3 linked regions of the Methanotorris igneus Kol 5 genome follow. The protein of the gene in region 3 binds, or shares a complex with, the protein of the main gene of each other region. Links are inferred from orthologs where the notes say so. Each region holds a gene or a part of one and is shown on either strand. Other genes may lie near its edges.

Region 1 (5,441 bases), 500 kb from region 3 along the record:
CATCCATGATATCACCACATTCCATGTTTATAGTCAATTTTGAATTTGTTGTGTCATACAAACTTATTTTGTGTATGGTCCGTATTTCTCTCTTGCAAATACCTCAACTTTTCTATTTAATATTGCAGCGACAACAACAATTAAAAGCCCTATAATGATCGCAATAACTGATTTTGTCATTAAATCATTTCCAAGAATTTCACCTAAAACGCCTCTCCAACCATCTAAGAATATAATCAAACCAAAGCAAAGCCCTGTTAATGGTCCACCTAATCTTGAACAGAAGTACGATGAGTCCAAACCATTTCTTAAACCATATTCTGCTTTAATATCAATATCTCCATGGTTAGCGACAGGAACCCCTCCTCCAAATGGATACTTTTGATATTCTCTTTCAGCACCATAGTGAACGTCTCCTGTGGAGGAACCAATTGCCCCAACTGTAATACCAAATATCAATGCTACCAATGGCAATGGGAATGGGTTTCCTAATACATTATTTGCTAAATATGCTGCAAAAACCATACAGAATACCGCTATAAATCCATGCCCTACTATAGGCCCTAAGTGGCTTAAAACAACATCCATGTAAACTGGTTGACCGAAGTTCTTTGATTGACCAACAATTCTACCTAAGTATGAGCTAACTGCATAAGCTCCATGAACAAATGCTGCCACACCAGAACCAGCTACCAATGCAAGAACAGGATTCAACCCATAGTTTAATAATGCCCATGCTATTGCACCAGCAACAGCAACATACAAACCGTATGAAACTGGCTCCCCTGAAATTGCCTTGTTGAAGTATCTGTGGATGTTACCCATTTGTGGAGCTAACTGAACCTGTGAGTTAGGGTTGGACTGAGAACCTACGTCAGACTCTAAGTCTTCTGCACATCCAGCAATTGTTGCTGCTGCTCCTGCCAAAGCCAACGCTCCAAGGGCTATTAATGTAGTATCCATTTTTTCACCTCACAAAATAATATTAACATTAACACAACACAACCCCAAATAAAATAAGATATTTTTTATCTTTCCTTATATAATATATATTCTTTTCCATTTGATTTCGCAAAAGTCAGATTAAAGAATTTTTTATTTTTACTTAAGATTTTTGTATCTTTTACATATTGTTACTAAATCTAAAACAATATAAACATAATTAAAAAAAAAATTTATTAAGGGCAAAAGCCCTTAGTGTGCTGGAATAATTGGATCTCTTTCTCCTGCTGGTTCGAATTCTCTTAAAGCACCTCTTGCAAACTCTTTTCTTGGGTGTGCAAAGTCGAAGATCAATGATGGATCTGCGAATGCTACTTTAATTAATGGGTTGAGAGCAAATGCATCTCCTCTTGCTGAGTGTGCTGCTTGTGTAATACCTGCGTATTCTCCTTGGTGACCGACGTTCATTGCGTAGTTTGGATAGTTTGGACCTCTCAATTCTAATGGTGAGGACTCGTCGTTTCTAATTGATAATGAGTTAGCGGCACCACATTGGTCTTGCAAGTCGTATCCGTAGAATCCTAATCTGCTGTGGTATTCTTTGTGTAAGATTTGGCTTAAGTACCATCCGTTCAATCCAGCGTTTGAGTTACCAGTAGCTAATGCGGTAGTAATTCCTGCTGCTGCAGCTGTAACTGCTGCTCTTTGGGAACCTCCAAAGTGATCCTCTAACAACGCTGGATATTCGTCATATTGCTCTAATGCGTATAAGGTCACTTCTGTTGCAATGTCCTCAACTACATCCATAGTTGGTTTAATTGAGTTACATCCTCCATATTTCTTGGTTATGTAATCATATCCGTAGTAGGAGAAGTCATCTAAGATGTCATCTGTGTAAGCTGCGGTTGCATATTGTGTGAATCCGACACCACCAGACATGTAGGAACCAAGCCAGATTTGGTCGTATAACATTGCCCCTGCACCAACGACTTCTAATGCTTGTTCTACTGGGTCATCACTTACCCTTGAAGTTTGGACAATATCTGCTAAGATACCGAATGGAATTCCACCTGGTTCGTTTGGACCTCTTGCTCTTCTTGCTGGTAAGAGTGTACCCATTTGGATAACGTCTGCGTGTTTTGCAGCGTAGGAGAAGTCAGCAATTGCTGCCTCCCCAGCACAGAGCTTGTATGCTGTAATGAAGGACATACCAATTTGCATTGCAGACCATCTTGCAATTGTACCTCCATCACAAACTCTACCGACTAATGTTGGTACTCTGTTGACTTGGTATGTTCTTTTACCGATAGCTTTCTTGATTTGTTCTGCTTGTTCTTCTGGGAACAATTTGTTGATGTCAATTAAGAACTTCTTGTCAATCTCATCTGCTAATTCATCGTCTCCAGTGAATATCTTAGCGTAACAGTCCCATGCTAATGCTGGGTGGACCTCAACCATGTGCTCTTGGACAACTGCCCCACCAGGTAATGCGTGGTTGATGGTTTCCATGTATTCGTTGATTGTTTCTGGTGTAACTTCTACCCCTAACCTCTTCTCTAAAACTGCATGCGCAGTATCCATACCAACGATAACAGTTCTCCTAATGTCATCCCACATTTGTTGCATTGCAGCGTTGTTCATGAAGTGTAAGTCATCTCCTTCAACAATGTAGTCTGTTCCAGAGAGTTTGTATGGCATTAATTTTCTTTGACCTAATGGAACCCCAATGTCTGGATTGTAGAATGGAATTCCTCCTCTTTTCTCAAGTAATTTTTCTGCTGCTTCAACGAATTCTCTTTTTCTTGCTGATTGTTTCCATCCTCCAAATACGTAGAACTTTGTGTATTTTTCTTTTGGATCTTCTTCAAATTTCTCCTTCAATGCTTTTAAGAATAATTTCTTTTCTGCTTCCATAGGCTCACCTCAAGGAATTTGTGAGGAATTTTGTTATTTTTCTATTTTAGTTTTAGGTTATTGATTATTTAAGTTATTAGTCATGAGTAAGGTTAAAGATTTTGATTTAAAGCCAAGAGAGAAATAAGTTAGTTTAGAGTTCTTTGAATACATCTTCTGTTGGGCAGAATCCACCAAGGGTTCTTGCTCTGTGGATTCTCTTAACTACTGTTAAGAGCTCTTTGTCTTCCCTCATTGGAATTCCGTCTTTTCTGTAGATTGTTGTAATTTCTCTTAATTTTTCTTCTGGTAATGGCTCTCCAACATCTACTGGTTCATCCAATGGTCTTCCAACTTGGTCTTTTACGTATACTACGTGTCCTGTTTTCTCATCGTAAACATATCTTTGGAGAGCGTCGAACATCAAACCATTTTCATCCAATCTTAATGAGTGCCCGTGGACAGTTGCCCCCCTGATACCACATCTTGCTGGGTCGAAGAATGCTGTATCGATAAGGAAGTTCTTGGACAATGCCTCTAAGTCGCTTTCTCTCATTTCGATAACTTGTCTTCCTGATAAGGTACCTGTATCTACCCCTCTGAATCTCCACATGTATGTTCTTGCTCTGTCGTATGGTTGAGCAGGAGCGAAGTACATTGAATCTGCGAACTGGATGTATCTAATTCTGTGTCCTTCTTTTGCTCCGTTGATTGGCTCAACTAAATCCCTTACGTAGTCCTCTGGTAAGTCCATTTCTTCTAATGGTGGGTGAATTGTTTTGTAATCTTCCCCTGGTTGTCTGTGACCCATTATTTTTACAACATCTTCATCTGGAATTTCTCTTAACTTTTCCAATTCAACATCTGGGTTCATGTGGTTTCTTCTGTTTTGTGCAATTTTTGTTTCACCTGGGTAGAATTGAGGCTTGTATGCCATAAAATCACCTCATTAAGTTAAGTGCTTTTTGATTTTTTCAATTATCTCATCAATCTTAGTTTGTGGGCAAGATTCACCCCTAACTACACCTGTCACTATATCAACAATCATTCCTTTTGTTTGTGGTTCAACAGGCATAACATTTAGAGTTTTAACCCCAACCTTTGCGAAATCTTCCATATCTACTGGACACTGGCAAACGACAATTGTTGGTATTTCAACGTATCTCAAGAGCAATCGAGCTTTATAAACCACGTGGTTGATTACATTTCCAAAATGCACAACACACAATTTATGTCTATTTATTTGGGCAGCCTCTTCAGGCTTAAGCCCAAAGGTTGAACCTAAACTGCCATGTGGAGCATCGTGAGGAATTCCGCTTCCAGCATCTAATACAAGAACACTTGTCTGAATCCCTGCTTCCCTGATTCCATAGGTTATTTCACATACTGGTTTTGTTATATGCCTCCTCCCTGGTGACATTGCAACTACTACTACATCATTTCTTAATGCCTCTGCAAAAGTACCTCTCTGAGCCAGTCCTCCACCTTCACCGAGACCCATTACTGCCCTACAGTCAATGATTTGTTCTTTTCTACCTACTGGCATATTACTCCTCTTTACTACTTTTTTCCTCATCTTCTTTTTCTTCTTCTTTTGGAATTATTTTGACGGCAGATTCAAATTTACTTCTTGGATCGGTAATTCCAATCAATCTTTTATCTATTTCATTGACAAATCTCTCTCCATACTTTATATAGTCAGTTACTGTTGGCTTATCTTTCAAGAATTTACCAACTTTAATGTTGTATCCAAATGGGAAGAGCTCTTCACAGATTTCTTTGAGTTTGTCTAACTCGCTGTCATCTTTAAGCGTTATCCAAAACCTCCCTGCCATAACTGTAAGTTCTACAGGAACTCCTCCAACGCTAATTATTTTTCTTTCTGAATGATTTACTGGTGTTCCTTTTGCAGGCCCATAGTAAACGGTTTTTGGGAGGGGCTGCCCATGGATAATAATTCTTTCAGTAGTTTCTAAGGCATAAACTTTATTTAGAAATTTTTCAGTTGTAGTGGCTTTTAAATATCTGTGAGGAAAAACTTCAACTTCTATCATCTAAATCACTTAGATTTTGTCTTTAATTTCTAATGCCCCTTCAATTACGTATTTCAATGGTTCTCTGAATTCATCAATTGCACTGTAAACTGCACCAACTAATGCTGATGTTTTTTCTGGTGAGAACATCTGGGTTCCAGCATCTACACACATCGCAGCACATACTGGTGGGATTGCAAATCCTTTGCTGTGTCTTGTAACAACGTGGTTTCCGTGGAAGATACCTGGACCTCCCCCACCGTAGATGGAGTGGCTGAAGAAACTGAAACCAACTGCAGTACCTTCTGCTCTACCAAAGTCAACTCCTGGTAATCCAGTTTCGTATTCAAGTATGTCGTTGTAGTACAAGATTGTTGATGCAACGTTTTGTGCTGCTCTTGCTGCACCACAGTTTACGATAACTGCAGCAACTAAACCTGCTGCTGCGTAAGCGTTCCATTTAGCAACATCAACTGGTTTGTACATTACGAATCCTGACGGTAATTTCTTGTCTTCTGTAATGACACCATCTTCTAATGCTCTTTCAACAACTGATGCTACAACGGTACCAAC
Region 2 (5,289 bases), 1.4 Mb from region 3 along the record:
AAAGAATATAAATATACTCACGACATCCTTGCCCCGGGGTTGTTTGTAGAGTTGGATAAAATCTAAATTTTTATTTTCCACCTAAAAGATTGTTGTAAATACCTATAACCAACAAAATTCTGTGATACTATGGATACAATCACCATTGAAGTAATAAGGAATTCCACATCATACATTGCAGAAGAAATGGGGATTGTTTTAAGGAACACATCTTATTCTCCAAATATTAAGGATAGGTTGGATTTTAGTTGTGCTATTTTATCATCCAACGGAGAATTAATAGCCCAGGCAGAGCACATTCCAGTGCATTTGGGAAGCATGGCTGTTGGAGTTAAGAATATAATTGATTATTTAAGTAGGGAAGGCATTGATGTTGAAAAAGATGATATAATCATTGTTAACGACCCATACATAGCAGGGACACATTTGAATGACATAACTCTTTTAAAGCCAATATTTTATGATGATGAGATAGTTGGATATGTTGCAAATAAAGCCCATCACGTTGATGTTGGTGGAAAAGTCCCGGGGAGTATAAGTAGTGATGCAAAAGAACTCTATCAAGAGGGCTTAATAATTCCCCCATCAAAACTTGTTGAAAATGGGGAACTTAACAAAGAACTTCTAAAATTGATAACTTCCAATGTAAGAGTTCCAAAATTTACAATTGGGGATTTAAAAGCCCAAATATCCTCATTAAATATTGGTGTTGAGAGAATTTTAGAGTTGATGGATAAATACACTTGCAGGGATGTTGTTGAATCCTGGAAAAGGAGCTTAGACTATACGGAAAATTACCTAAAATCAAAGATTAGAGATATCCAATGCACTTGTGAGGGAGTTGATTATCTCGAGTATAAGGATAAATTAATAAATATAAATGTAAAGATTGAGATAAATAAAGGCAAAATAAGGGTTGATTTCACTGGAACCCACAAGCAAATTGATGCCCCATTAAATGCCGTTTATGGAGTTACTGTTGCATCAACATCATTTGCATTAAAATCCATCATAGACCCAGAGATGCCAATGAACCATGGTATTTTTAGGGTTGTTGATATAATTGCTCCAGAAGAAACAATAGTTAATCCAAAAAAACCTGCTCCTGTAGCAGTTGGAAATGTTGAAACGTCTCAAAGGATTGTTGATGTTATCTTTAAGGCATTATACAACATCTTCCCAGACAAAGTTCCTGCAGCATCAAATGGGAGTATGAACAACGTGGTTATTGGAGGCAAAGGATGGGCGTTTTATGAGACCATTGGAGGAGGATTTGGGGGAAGATACAATAAAGATGGTGTTGATGGAGTACATGCAAACATGACAAACACACTAAACACTCCAATTGAGGTTATAGAAAACGAGTATCCAATCTTAGTTCTTGAATACTCACTGAGGGAAGATTCTGGTGGTGCTGGAAAGTATAGGGGTGGTTTGGGGATAAGAAGAGTTTATAAGGTTCTTTCAGATTGCACATTGTCTTTAATTGCTGAAAGGATAAAAATTTCTCCTTGGGGGGTTAATGGGGGTTATAATGGTTCTCCTGGAGAGCATTATATTATAAGGGACGGTAAAAAAATCCCACTATCTGGAAAGGATACAGTAACATTAAACAGCGGAGATGTTGTTGTTATAAACACGCCTGGTGGTGGAGGCTACGGCTCCCCAAGCCAAAGGAATATAGATTTAATTTTAGAAGATGTGAAGGATGGAAAAATATCTATTGATTCCGCATATCGTGATTACAAAGTAAAAATTATTAAAAAAGGAGATAAATTGATTGTTGATTTTAAAGAGAGGCATTAAATATAGTCGTTTGTAGAAATTTTTGTCACTTTTATGTTATTTTAATACCTTTTGTCACTGATTATGTTTAAATTCTTCATCAATAATCTTTTTAAATGTTTCAACATCAAGTTTTTTAGTCTTGTCATCTACTTTTTCTTTTTCTATTTCATCTATTTGATGAATTCCTTCTTTCTCAATCTCATCTAATGCCTTTGCAATTTTATCCAATATCTTTTGCTCTGCTTCTAATTGGTGGAAACCTTCTCTTGGACCCCCTCCTCTAAATGCCCTACATCTCCTCTTATCCCAAATTGGGAATCCTCTATCTTTACAAAATATCCTATTTTTTTCAAGATTTCTAACTATATTTGCCACTTTATCAACAACATCATCTTCTCCTTCAATATATGCCCCAAAACATGTCTCCTTAACATTTATGTCATAATTCAATGAATTTAAAAATCTGAATAGTTTTGAAGGTGTAGTTTCTGCATTATCTGCTAAAACAATTACCTTTGTCTTCATTTTTTCACCTTAACATTTCTTACCTACTCTTTGTTTATCTCCATATTTATTATATTTTTATACCATCTATAATAGTTGTTTTCTACATATCTTCTAACATCATCTGGCTTTAATCCATTTATATACGCATAAGCAGCAATACCTCCAGCACCAACACCCTCTTTTACAGAACCTCTGCAATATGCCCTCAGACCATCAATTTTTGCCTTTTCATAGTAGAATTTTGATGCGAGTATTGGAACATCCCCGATCTGCTCAACAATTCCCTTTAAATCAGCATTTTTGTCATTTAATACAAATTCTGTTGTTCCTATTGAAATTAATCCACTTTTTATGGCATCTTTATTTATCTCCTTTATAACCGCAAGAACTGCTGCCATCTGTGTTCCACCAGCCAAGATTACTGGCTTTTTATTTTCCACTGCTGCAATTGCCATACCTGCAACAGTAGGCATCATAGTATCTCCAACAGCATTTAAAACATCAAAAACACTGCTCTTCCCAATTTCTATTTTCGCACTTTTTAATCCACTCCTTACAACTTCCATTTTTAACTCGTGTGGGTTATTTACTGAACCAGAACTTACTTTCCCCTCTGCATCATAACCCAAACCAATCAAAACTCCCAATGCAGTTGTTGTTCCTCCTGGGACACTCTCTCCAACAATCAAACAATCATAAATCAAATTTTTTCCGAGGGTATAGCCCTTTTCAAATAACTCTTTTGAATTTTTCATTGCCTTTCCTTTTCTTATATCTCCAGTGGGGTTTTCATTTACCTTTATGTATGGAACGTTTGGCTTAACAAAACATCCAGCATCAATGGTTAGAGCGGGAATGTTTTTTAAATCTACGCATGCCCTTGTAATTGTTGCTGGGGAAGGGCAGCCAGTTGCATCTATTGGTGGAGTGGGAAGACAAATACTTTTCCCCAACACCACCAACTCCATATCAGCAGCTGGAGTGTAGGCAATAACATCCCTATGCACACCTGAGATAGGGACATATTTTGTTGTTTCAATAGATGAGATAACACAAGAAAACAATCCTTTTTTACCCTTTATTTCATCTAAAAATCCATTCTCGTTAATTGTTATCAATGACATATTCCCACTTTGTATCTTATTTAAGTTTAGACATAATTTGGATAATTTTCATAAATTAGTGAAGTACTTAAAATTCATTAAGCACAGAAAATTAAATTATGGTAAAATTAATTTATAAACTCCTTGTATCATAAACTATAAAACTATTTATATAATGTTCCACACTAATATAATAACGGTGGATGATGACCGGAGTAGCTGCTGATGCATGATGATAGATGGGCGAACTGACACCACTTTTTATGTTATTTTAAACATTTTAAACTTTCAATGTTATTTAATTGTTATTTAATTGTTTTAGAAAAAATTGATACTATTTTTAACTTAATTTAAAATTTGGAAATATTAGCATAAAAAATTTTTATTTGGATTTATATGTAATTTAGAATCCTATTATTTTGGTATTTTCCAACTCTTCTTTTAATTTCAAAGCTACATCCAACCATTCTTTTTTAAATGGTTTTTCTGATGCTATAGATGCTATTGCTTTTCCATAGAATGTCTTCCTAACCCTCATACCTTCTGGGAACACTCTATTCATAAAATCAAGAACCTTTGCTATGAAGTCCTTTTTTGCGTCATAAACTACCATATCCAAATCTACTGGGGAATCTGTCACAACTTCAAATCTTGATGGCTGGTCAATAATGTTTATCTTTTCAAGGAGTTGAGGTAAATATGTTTCATCCTCTATTTTTATTTTGTATATTGTTTTCCCATCAACCTTTTTTGTTTCCTCAATATTTGCAAAATCCCTCAACCTAATCAATTTTGTTGTTTGCTTTGGTAACACTCCTATTATAAAATAGGGCTCATCCTCCCTTATAATCATCCTTACTTCCAAAATAGATTTTCCAAGTATCAAATCCTCAAGACTCGTTTGAATTATTTTTGTATATATTTTTTTTCCTGCCTCGTCCTTACAATCCACAAATATTTCTGCCATGTTATCCCCAATATAATTTTTAAAAATTAAAAAATAAAATAAGTTATGTTAATCCTTTTTCTTCATGTATCTAAATCCTGATGCTAATAGTGCAGCACCAACAGCCCCAATGTGTTGGGAGTATGGTGGAACAATAATTTTTCTACCTAAAATTTCCTCTAATGCTAAAACCATTCCCTTCAACAAACTACTTCCCCCAACCAAGATAACTGGGTCTCTAACATCAACCTCTTGCAACTGTTGCTCATAAATCTGCTCTGCAACTGAATGTGCCGCTGCTGCAGCAACATCCTCTGCTTTTGCCCCCTCTGCTAATGCAGTGACTAAATCCTGAATACCAAAGACGATACAATAACTATTCATGTTTATTTTTCTCCAGTCTCCTTTAGCTGCTAACTCCCCAAGTTCTTGGATTGAGACTCCTAATCTTCTTGCAGTAATTTCAAAGAACCTACCGCTTGCCCCAGCACAGATACCACCCATTGTAAAGCTGTCTGGGATTGCATTGTTTAGTGATATTGCTTTGTTATCCATTCCTCCAATATCAATAACTGTCGCCTCTCCTTCCTGCTTATCTGCCAAAAATGCAGCCCCTTTTGAGTTTACGGTTAACTCTTCCTGAATCAAATCAGCCTTAAAGTATTCTCCAATTGTATGCCTACCATATCCAGTAGTTCCAATGGTCTCAATATCTTCTATTTTTAATCCTGCTTCTTTTAATGCATTGTCAACGGCCTCTTTTGCAGATTCTATTACATCCCTTGTATAGACCCATCCTGTTCCCACAACCTCATTATCCTGCATCACTACTGCTTTTGTTGTTGTTGAACCACTATCAATACCTAAGCTAATACCCTCCTGCTTTTTCCTTGCCAATAATGATTTTCTCTCTACAATTGTTGCTAATGCTTCCATTCTTGTTAA
Region 3 (7,935 bases):
GTTAATGTTCTAAATATTTTTGTCATTATAAATAAACTTGGTGGTGGATATGAAAGTTTATGTTGAAGGATACGGATGCACATTAAACACGGCAGACACAAACATCATAGAGAATTCATTGAGGGATTATGGTTTTGAGATAACAAGTAATATTGAGGATGCGGATTTAGTAATTATAAACACTTGCGTTGTTAGGTTGGAAACTGAGAACAGAATGTTTGCACGAATAAATTACTTCAAATCATTAAATAAAAAGGTTGTTGTGGCTGGCTGTTTAGCAAAGGCACTTAAAAAGAAGGTTGAAAATTTGGCAGATCTTTTAATTATGCCAAGAGAAGCACATTTATCCGGAAAGATTCTTTATAAACACTTTATTGAAAAAAGCTCCATTGAAAAAGATATAAACTTAGAGGAGAAACTTAAATATTTATCCCCTTCATTGATAACTCCACTTCCAATAAGTGAGGGATGCATAGGAAACTGCTCATACTGTATTGTAAAAATAGCAAGAGGAAGATTGGTTTCATACAGTAGAGAGAAACTCGTAGAGAAGGCAAAAGAACTAATAAACTCTGGAACAAAATGTTTATTGATAACTGCGCAAGATACTGCATGCTATGGATTTGATAGGAACGATAACCTCCCAAACTTAATAAATGACTTATGTAGTATTGAAGGAGAATTCATAATGAGAATAGGTATGATGCACGCTAAGAATGTAGAGAATATTTTAGATGATTTAATTGAAGCATATAAGGATGAGAAGGTTGCTAAACTCTTACATTTACCATTGCAGAGTGGGGATGATGATGTTTTAAAGGCAATGAAGAGGGAATATACAGTTGATGAGTTCATCTCAATTGTAAATGAATTTAGAAAAAAGATAAAGGACTTAACTTTTGTAACGGACATTATTGTTGGTTTTCCAACAGAAACAGAAGAAGCCTTTGAGAACACACTCGAAGTTTTAAGAAAGTTAAAACCAGATTACATTCATGGGGCCAAATATACATCGAGAAAATACACAGAAGCGGCAAGGATGAAACAAATTGATACAAAAATAAGAAAAAGAAGGTCTGAGATTCTTGATAAGTTGAGAAGAGAGTTAAGTTATATGAATAATAAAAAATACATTGGAAAGAAGATGAGAGTTTTAGTAACTGAGGAAGGTAAAGGAATTACGCACAATTTCAAAGTTGTTAGATTTAATAAGAATGCAGAAATTGGAACATTTAAAGAGATAAAGATAACCGACGCTAAGACATTTGGCTTATTTGGAGAATTGTGCTAAATTTTCTAAAAACATTTTTATATTAACCATTCTTTTACTTATGGTTATGTGCAAATTTTAATCCTAATAGGCGGATTTGCAAATATTTTTGATATAATATTTTACCATATTAGTGAGGGATAGAATGGAATATTTTGAGGATTATACAAAGTTTATATGTGCAAGTGATGACTTTGAAAATGCAGATGCAGTTATTTTTGGAATCCCGTACGATGGAACTACAAGTTTTAAAGCAGGGACAAGATTCGGTCCTAAGGCAATAAGAGAGGCGTCATGGGGATTGGAAACATACAGCCCAATTTTAAGGAAGGATTTGGTTGATTGCAATTTTTGCGATATGCAGGACATTTTTATTTATGGAAGTCAGGAAGAAACATTTGAGAGGATATATCAAGCCTCAAAAGACATAATGAAGAGCGAAAAAATTCCAATAATGCTTGGAGGAGAACACTCAGTAACCTACCCTGTTGTTAAGGCAGCGAAGGATATCTATGGAGATTTGGTGGTCTTGCACTTTGATGCCCATTGTGATTTGAGGGATGAGTATTTGGGGAACAAGTTGTCCCATGCATGTGTTATTAGGAGATGCTATGAATTAACAAAAGACATCTACCAATTTGGGATTAGGAGTGGGGATAGAGAGGAGTGGGAATTTGCAAAAAATACAAAATTATCCATGGAGTTAATGAGTAAGGAAGATGTAAAAGAAATTAAGGATTTAGATAAACCAATATATTTAACTGTTGATATTGACGTTTTAGACCCTGCATTTGCCCCTGGAACAGGAACACCAGAACCTTGTGGATTTTCAACAAGAGAGTTATTGAATTCCCTATATAATTTAAAAGAAGTTAACGATAGGATTATTGGTTTTGATGTTGTTGAGGTATCTCCGCATTATGATATTGGAGGGATTACTGCTATTGCAGCGGCAAAGATTGTTAGGGAATTAATTTTGATGATATTGTAAACCATAGTTCCCATCAAATATATAAATATATAACTACATCAATATACTTTGAATATATTTCCAATAGCTTATTAAAAAAGAATACTGTTAGAAAGATGGGAGAAATTAATTAACATATATAAATATTTAAATATATGATGAGAATTAAGGCACACTAATGAATTTCAAATAAATGATTAATAAAAGGTATTAAAATGATACAAGATAAAATTAAGAAAAAGAGCTAAATGTAAACCTTAACCTCTTTATCAAGAACCTTTATAACTTCACATTCTCCTTCTGGCTCTTCTTCAACAATTTCAATCTTATCTTTGTTTGCTATATCATTTGCAATAATCTCTAAAATATATCTATATTCATCATCATTGGTATATAGTTTCACTTTTGTTTTGAATTTTCTTGCCAATCTTGCTATTTCCCTCAATGCTAATTTTGTTTCTGTAACCAACTCCAAGTATTCCTTTGCTATTTTTAAATCCTCCAATGTTCCACATAAAACAGGATACTTTACATCATGAATTTCATCTTTTCTAAGGTCAAACTTAACATTACACATTTCCAACAATCTGGCAATAATGGATTGTGGTAACCCAGGGGGTATTGGCATCTCTATTATTTGGTTGTCGTTGCTATTTTCCATAATCTCCCTCCAACTATTTGCCTAACTCAAATTCAACTTCCGATTTTGGTTTTATCTTTACAAGAATGTAGTTTTTCATCATAGACCTTGTTATATATGCAATATCTTTTAAAACATAATTTCCTACTTTAACATTTGCAATTTTATCTTTGTATTTGTCATAATCCATTTTAATCCTTAAACCATCAAGTTGTGTAACAATGGGCATTGGGGAGAGTATGTTAAATACTTCCTCCACTCTTTTCTCAATCTCGTCCTTAACGACAACTGGTGGCACAATTGGGGGATCGTAAGAGAGTTCTTTTCTCCTCTCATTTATCAACTCTGTAACAACGTCTATCATTTTTCTCAATGCCCTAATTTCCTCCCCATGTCTCAACCTATGTGCTCTCCTACCTAAGTTTCCAACATATGGATAAGGGATATCTAACTCCTCCGGCCCTCCAGTTACAACTACTGGAATATCCACATCAAATAAGTGTGTTTTGTCTTTTATACAATTTGCAAAATTACCCATTACATATATTGCAATATCATGCTCTTCGATGAGTTTCTTCTCCCTCTCGCTAATTCTACTTATACTTTTCCCTGCCCCATGTGCAAGACCTATCATATTTGGCTTTGCTCCAAATCTCCTAACATATTCAGATATATCACATGCAGTGTGTGGCAAGTGATGCCTTGACAAACTTGGGGCAACAACTGCTATCTCAATCCCTGCCAATGGTGTCTCAACTACTTTCCCTTTATATTTCTTTGCTTCTTCTTTAAATGCCTCAATCTCACTTTGGGGCAAAGCAACGGTCATATAAACATCTAACTGCATGACATGCTCTTGAATAACAAAGCCACCGATATCTTCAATCCATTCCTTTAAAATATTATTCTTGTATACTCCTCCTTCATATCTAACAATTTCATACATTTTTTCACCAAAATAACTTGATAAAGATGGGGATTTTCACAAACAATTCATGAACAATAAGTTGAAAATTACTATAAAATAATTATTAATGAATTTTACAATAAATTATTCAGATTGTTCCACAATTTCATTCTGATTCTCCATTGTTCAAATCTAATTCCTTCAACAATAATTTTCTACATGAGTATGATACATGGTGAGCAATATTTATTAGCTCTAACTCCCCCAATGTTTTTGGATGAATTACCTCTTTCCCCAACAAACTGGAAACATGTTCTTTTGGGATTCTAAAAAATTCCCCCTTTTCACAAACAATATAGTCATAATTTCCTTTTATTTTACTCATTAATTCTTTAACCTCTTTTATTATATCCTTTGGTGTCTGTGTTGTACTCTCTGAGTAATGCACCTCAATCTTTTCGACATGTATTACTCTATCTGCTGATATCTCAGCCAAAATCCCTGCGTAGAGCCTTAAGAATTTCCCATATACTTCATGTCTTCCAGATATATCTATCCCAAGCACCTTTATCTTATCACCTCATCATGTTGTTATTTCTTAGAAGTCTATTCTAATGGTTACAGTTCCAAAGGTCTTTTTGCTTTCTCTAAATGATGTTATATCAGTTATTATCCTCATAATGCAAGACCTCTCATTAATTAATGTTATGTGGTCGGTTATTATAATCTCTTCAAATGAATATTTTTCAATGAGGTCTATGATTTCTTTAACAATTTTTTCGTCAAGTATGTTTAATGTTTTTGTTGTTATTGAGATATGATCTACTCTATTCTTGCTCTTCATTATTTTTGCAAGTGGTTCCCAATCTCTTGTTTGTATTTCAATATACCCTTCTTTTTCTGATACAGCATATCCCCTCGCACCAAGCAATACAACCATATCATCAGCAAGTTTATTTACCTTTGACATATCACTATCGTAAAAATAGAAGTTTGTTATGTGTTTGCATTCTGTTATTTTTGGCATTTCATTTAGTAGAATCACTGATGCCCTCAACAAGTCACTTTTAGTTACAATTCCCAGTAAATTGTTATCCTCATCAACAACCAATACCCTCCCAATATCATTCTTCCACATGATTTTTTGGACATCTGCTGCACTTGTTTTTGGAGATACGGTTATTAACTTGTCCTCAGGAGTCATTACATCTTTAACTTTAAATTTTTTAAATAATTCCCTTCCAATCTTTTTTAAATCATTGAAGGTGACAATACCAAGAATGTTGTCATCTTTATCAACAACAGGATAACCCAAATGCTTATGTTCTCTAATATGTTTTTCAAATTTTTCCAAGTCCATATCTTCTGGAACGGTCAAAACATTTTTTGTCATTATGTCCTCTACTGTTATCTCATTTAGGACACTCGATGCATATGTTTTTATTATATCTTCTTCAAACTCTATTAGAAACTTGGTTATTTTTTCAAAGATTTCACTCAAATGGTTCAGTTCCAATCCAATGTTATATATCCTTTCAATTGTTGATAGTTTTTTAAAAAACATGAACTATCACCACAAGGAATTTATAAATAAAGGGTGTTAAATAAAAATTCCCATTCTCATTATTTATAAATTAATAACTTATAACTTAACAGTTTTATAATTATTTAATTATTTAAAAATTGTGATACGGATTTTAGGATTACATAATCATAAACACAAAAATTATAGGCATTACTAAATTTTATAATGAAACTTCTTAAAAAGATTTATCAAAGAGAGAGTGTACCGATCAAAGTGGAGCATACTATCTTAGATATTCTTTATTGTAAAATTACGTATCAACTATAAATCATTAGGTTTAGTGGTGAGGTTATGAGAGGTTTTATTATTGGGAGGTTCCAACCATTCCACAATGGACATTTAAATGTTATAAAGAAGATATCTAAGGAAGTGGATGAGCTGATAATAGGTATCGGAAGTGCTCAAAAAAGCCACACCCTTGATAACCCATTTACTGCAGGAGAGAGAATAATGATGATAACAAAAACATTGAAAAATTTTGATTTTCAATATTATGTAATCCCAATAAATGATATTGAGTTCAATGCAATCTGGGTCTCTTATGTTGAGGCGTTAACACCTCCTTTTGACGTGGTTTACTCAGGAAATTCACTTGTTAGGGAGTTATTTGAGGAGAGAGGATATATGGTTAAAAAACCAGAGATGTTTAACAGAAAAGAATACTCTGGAACTGAGATTAGGAGAAGGATGTTAAATGGAGAAGAATGGGAACCTTTAGTTCCAAAGGAGGTTGCTGAAGTTATAAAAGAAATAAGAGGAGTCGAGAGGCTAATTAGGTTGAGTGAAAAGGACTATTAAAATCTTAAAAAATTTTGGAGGGTTTAAAATGAAAGGGCATTTTGCACCAAAAATGTGTATTGAAAAGGAAGTTGATCCCGAAGAAATTCTAGAGTATATGCACAAGAATATTGAAGAAGGGGATTACATTGAAGTGTATTTTGGTAGGGTCCATGTTGAAGGGACTGTAGTGGTTGCAAGTGATGGATTCTTTAGAGTTGATACAGACAACGACCTCTTGGGGACTTTGGAGTTTGATGTTTCATCAATTATTGATGATTTAATAGAATTAGTGCATATAAAAGAGGATAACGCAGAGGAGAAAATTATTTTAAGAGTAAAAGGGTAAATATAGCCATAATTTATTTATATGCCTATGAATTTCAAATAGTGGTTATCTTCCCTTAAAATTTGAAATAATGCTAAATAATCTTAAAAAAATTTATTGTAGCCATATTTCAAATTCTAACGCATGGCTATAATATATCTAAGAGGCACTGCCGAGCGTAGCGAGGCAGTGCATCCGATTTTGATGAAATCGAAGCGAAGCTTCGAGCTGCAAAACCCTTCTAACGCACACGACTATGGGTTGGAGGTCGTTATGTTGAAATTTCATGAGTTTATGGGAGCAATAACAAAAGAGGGAATAAGCATTGCCGAAAAATCCAGAGAAATCGTAAAGAATAAAATAAGGAATGTTTTAGGGGATAAAATAAATAGTTACTCAAAAGAAGAATTAAGCATTATTGAGAGGGTAGTCCACGCAACTGCTGATGAGGAATACGCAAAGTTGATATATTTTAAAGATAATGCAGTAGAGGAAGGAGTCAAAGCAATAAAAGAAAACAAGCCCATAGTAGTAGATATAAACATGATAAAAGCGGGAATAAGATACAATAATACATATTGTTTTATAAATGATAGAAAAACTTATGAACTTGCACAGAAAGAACAAATCACAAGGGCAGTGGCCTCAATAAGGATTGCAAAAGATTTGATAGATGACGGGATTGTTGTTATTGGAAATGCCCCAACTGCATTGTTGGAAGTTATAAGGATGATCAATGAAGAGAATATAAAGCCAAGAGTTGTTATTGGAGTTCCCGTAGGTTTTGTTCAGGCGAGTGAATCGAAAGAACTGCTGAGGAAAACTGATGTTCCTTCAATAACAACCATAGGACCAAAGGGAGGAACACCAGTGGCAGTTTCAATAATCAATGGAATTATAGCAATGAGTAGGGATGAGAGAGTTTAGGAATCAAATTTATTAAAAAATTTAAGAAAGCATCTATTCTGTTTGGATGCAACTAATGTAATTTTACTACAAACCATCAAAATTTTTTAATTTAGGAGTTTTGTAAATATATTTAAATATTTGGATTAATTATGAAAAAGACCTTAAATATAAAAGGACTATGAAATTTTCCACAACTCTATGGTTTAATTTTTTATGGGCTCCTATGAAACCCCTATTATCAAAGAGGCAATTTTAATCCTAAAATTCTTTGAAACCCATAAATAGATATTCATTATATAGAATATCACCTTTCCGTTTTTGGAAAGGTAGGGGTGAAATATATTCATTCTGAAAATACATAACGTTTCTTTTTTAGCATAAACAAATTTTTTGTTATTCAAAATAACAGTATGAGATTACAATAGATATACTTAATGTAGTGATTATAATTAAATATTCAAATATACTTGCGAAAGTTCTATAATTAATTCAGTTAAACCTTCAAAAAAGAAATATCCAACAGCACAGTAAATAGATAGTTTTTTATTT

Evidence for each region.
Region 1: the proteins of METIG_RS08520 (region 3) and mcrC are in contact, whole or in part, in a cryo-EM structure (PDB 9H1L), measured with the Methanococcus maripaludis proteins. The link is inferred for Methanotorris igneus Kol 5 from one-to-one orthologs. Residues at the interface, in WP_011170365.1 of Methanococcus maripaludis: Arg6, Glu8, Gln30, His32, Val33, Met34, Gln35, Tyr39, Leu80, Ser81, Arg82, Leu85, Pro86, His87, Cys90, Asp91, Ser93, Glu94, Arg97, Lys98, Lys102, Pro103, Asn104, Met105, Ile106, Gly107, Ala109, His110, Lys122, Glu123; in WP_011171501.1 of Methanococcus maripaludis: Arg5, Lys6, Glu7, Gln8, Ile9, Val10, Asp11, Cys12, Arg13, Ala14, Val15, Met16, Gly17, Gly19, Glu20, Gly22, Gly23, Leu24, Gln26, Arg27, Gly28, Thr29, Phe30, Ala31, Glu32, Leu34, Asn36, Thr51, Tyr59, Arg62.
Region 2: the proteins of METIG_RS08520 (region 3) and METIG_RS01690 are in contact, whole or in part, in a cryo-EM structure (PDB 9H1L), measured with the Methanococcus maripaludis proteins. The link is inferred for Methanotorris igneus Kol 5 from one-to-one orthologs. Residues at the interface, in WP_011170365.1 of Methanococcus maripaludis: Ser79, Ser81, Arg82, His83, His84, Ala112, Gly113, Lys114, Asn115, Ile116, Asn139, Phe140, Glu141, Ser142, Cys143, Gly162, Pro163, Arg178, Arg179, Ala180, Gln181; in WP_104837391.1 of Methanococcus maripaludis: Cys8, Asp10, Ala12, Gly13, Ile16, Tyr17, Arg19, Ile20, Thr23, Cys41, Gln43, Asp44, Pro46, Phe48, Asp134, Asn137, Arg138, Val139, Phe140, Pro141, Glu142, Gly143, Arg145, Glu161, Lys162.

What each region holds. Positions count from the first base shown.
Region 1 is NC_015562.1:1,236,134-1,241,574, reverse strand. What follows is about bases 2,584-5,441. They hold mcrC (methyl-coenzyme M reductase I operon protein C), read right to left. Parts: upstream 4,382-5,441; coding sequence 3,785-4,381; downstream 2,584-3,784. Other genes in these bases: mcrB (coenzyme-B sulfoethylthiotransferase subunit beta), read right to left, coding at 4,899-5,441; mcrD (methyl-coenzyme M reductase operon protein D), read right to left, coding at 4,383-4,889; mcrG (coenzyme-B sulfoethylthiotransferase subunit gamma), read right to left, coding at 2,990-3,772; mcrA (coenzyme-B sulfoethylthiotransferase subunit alpha), read right to left, coding at 2,584-2,856. Outside these bases: mtrD (tetrahydromethanopterin S-methyltransferase subunit D), read right to left, coding at 1-7; mtrE (tetrahydromethanopterin S-methyltransferase subunit E), read right to left, coding at 64-963; more of mcrA, read right to left, coding at 1,195-2,583.
Region 2 is NC_015562.1:353,001-358,289, reverse strand. Bases 2,584-5,289 are described here. They hold METIG_RS01690 (methanogenesis marker 17 protein), read right to left. Parts: upstream 4,366-5,289; coding sequence 3,802-4,365; downstream 2,584-3,801. Other genes in these bases: METIG_RS01685 (methanogenesis marker 15 protein), read right to left, coding at 4,414-5,289; cobT (nicotinate mononucleotide-dependent phosphoribosyltransferase CobT), read right to left, coding at 2,584-3,419. In the rest of the region: METIG_RS01710 (hypothetical protein), read left to right, coding at 1-66; METIG_RS01705 (hydantoinase B/oxoprolinase family protein), read left to right, coding at 130-1,806; METIG_RS01700 (methanogenesis marker 6 protein), read right to left, coding at 1,861-2,313; more of cobT, read right to left, coding at 2,337-2,583.
Region 3 is NC_015562.1:1,733,784-1,741,718, forward strand. What follows is about bases 1,871-4,639. They hold METIG_RS08520 (methanogenesis marker 7 protein), read right to left. Parts: upstream 3,827-4,639; coding sequence 2,915-3,826; downstream 1,871-2,914. Other genes in these bases: speB (agmatinase), read left to right, coding at 1,871-2,261; METIG_RS08515 (hypothetical protein), read right to left, coding at 2,485-2,901; METIG_RS08525 (DUF2209 domain-containing protein), read right to left, coding at 3,954-4,352; METIG_RS08530 (CBS domain-containing protein), read right to left, coding at 4,386-4,639. Outside these bases: METIG_RS08505 (tRNA (N(6)-L-threonylcarbamoyladenosine(37)-C(2))-methylthiotransferase), read left to right, coding at 50-1,291; more of speB, read left to right, coding at 1,416-1,870; more of METIG_RS08530, read right to left, coding at 4,640-5,351; METIG_RS08535 (nicotinamide-nucleotide adenylyltransferase), read left to right, coding at 5,664-6,170; METIG_RS08540 (DUF2097 domain-containing protein), read left to right, coding at 6,199-6,498; METIG_RS08545 (cobalt-precorrin-8 methylmutase), read left to right, coding at 6,772-7,404; METIG_RS08550 (hypothetical protein), read right to left, coding at 7,836-7,935.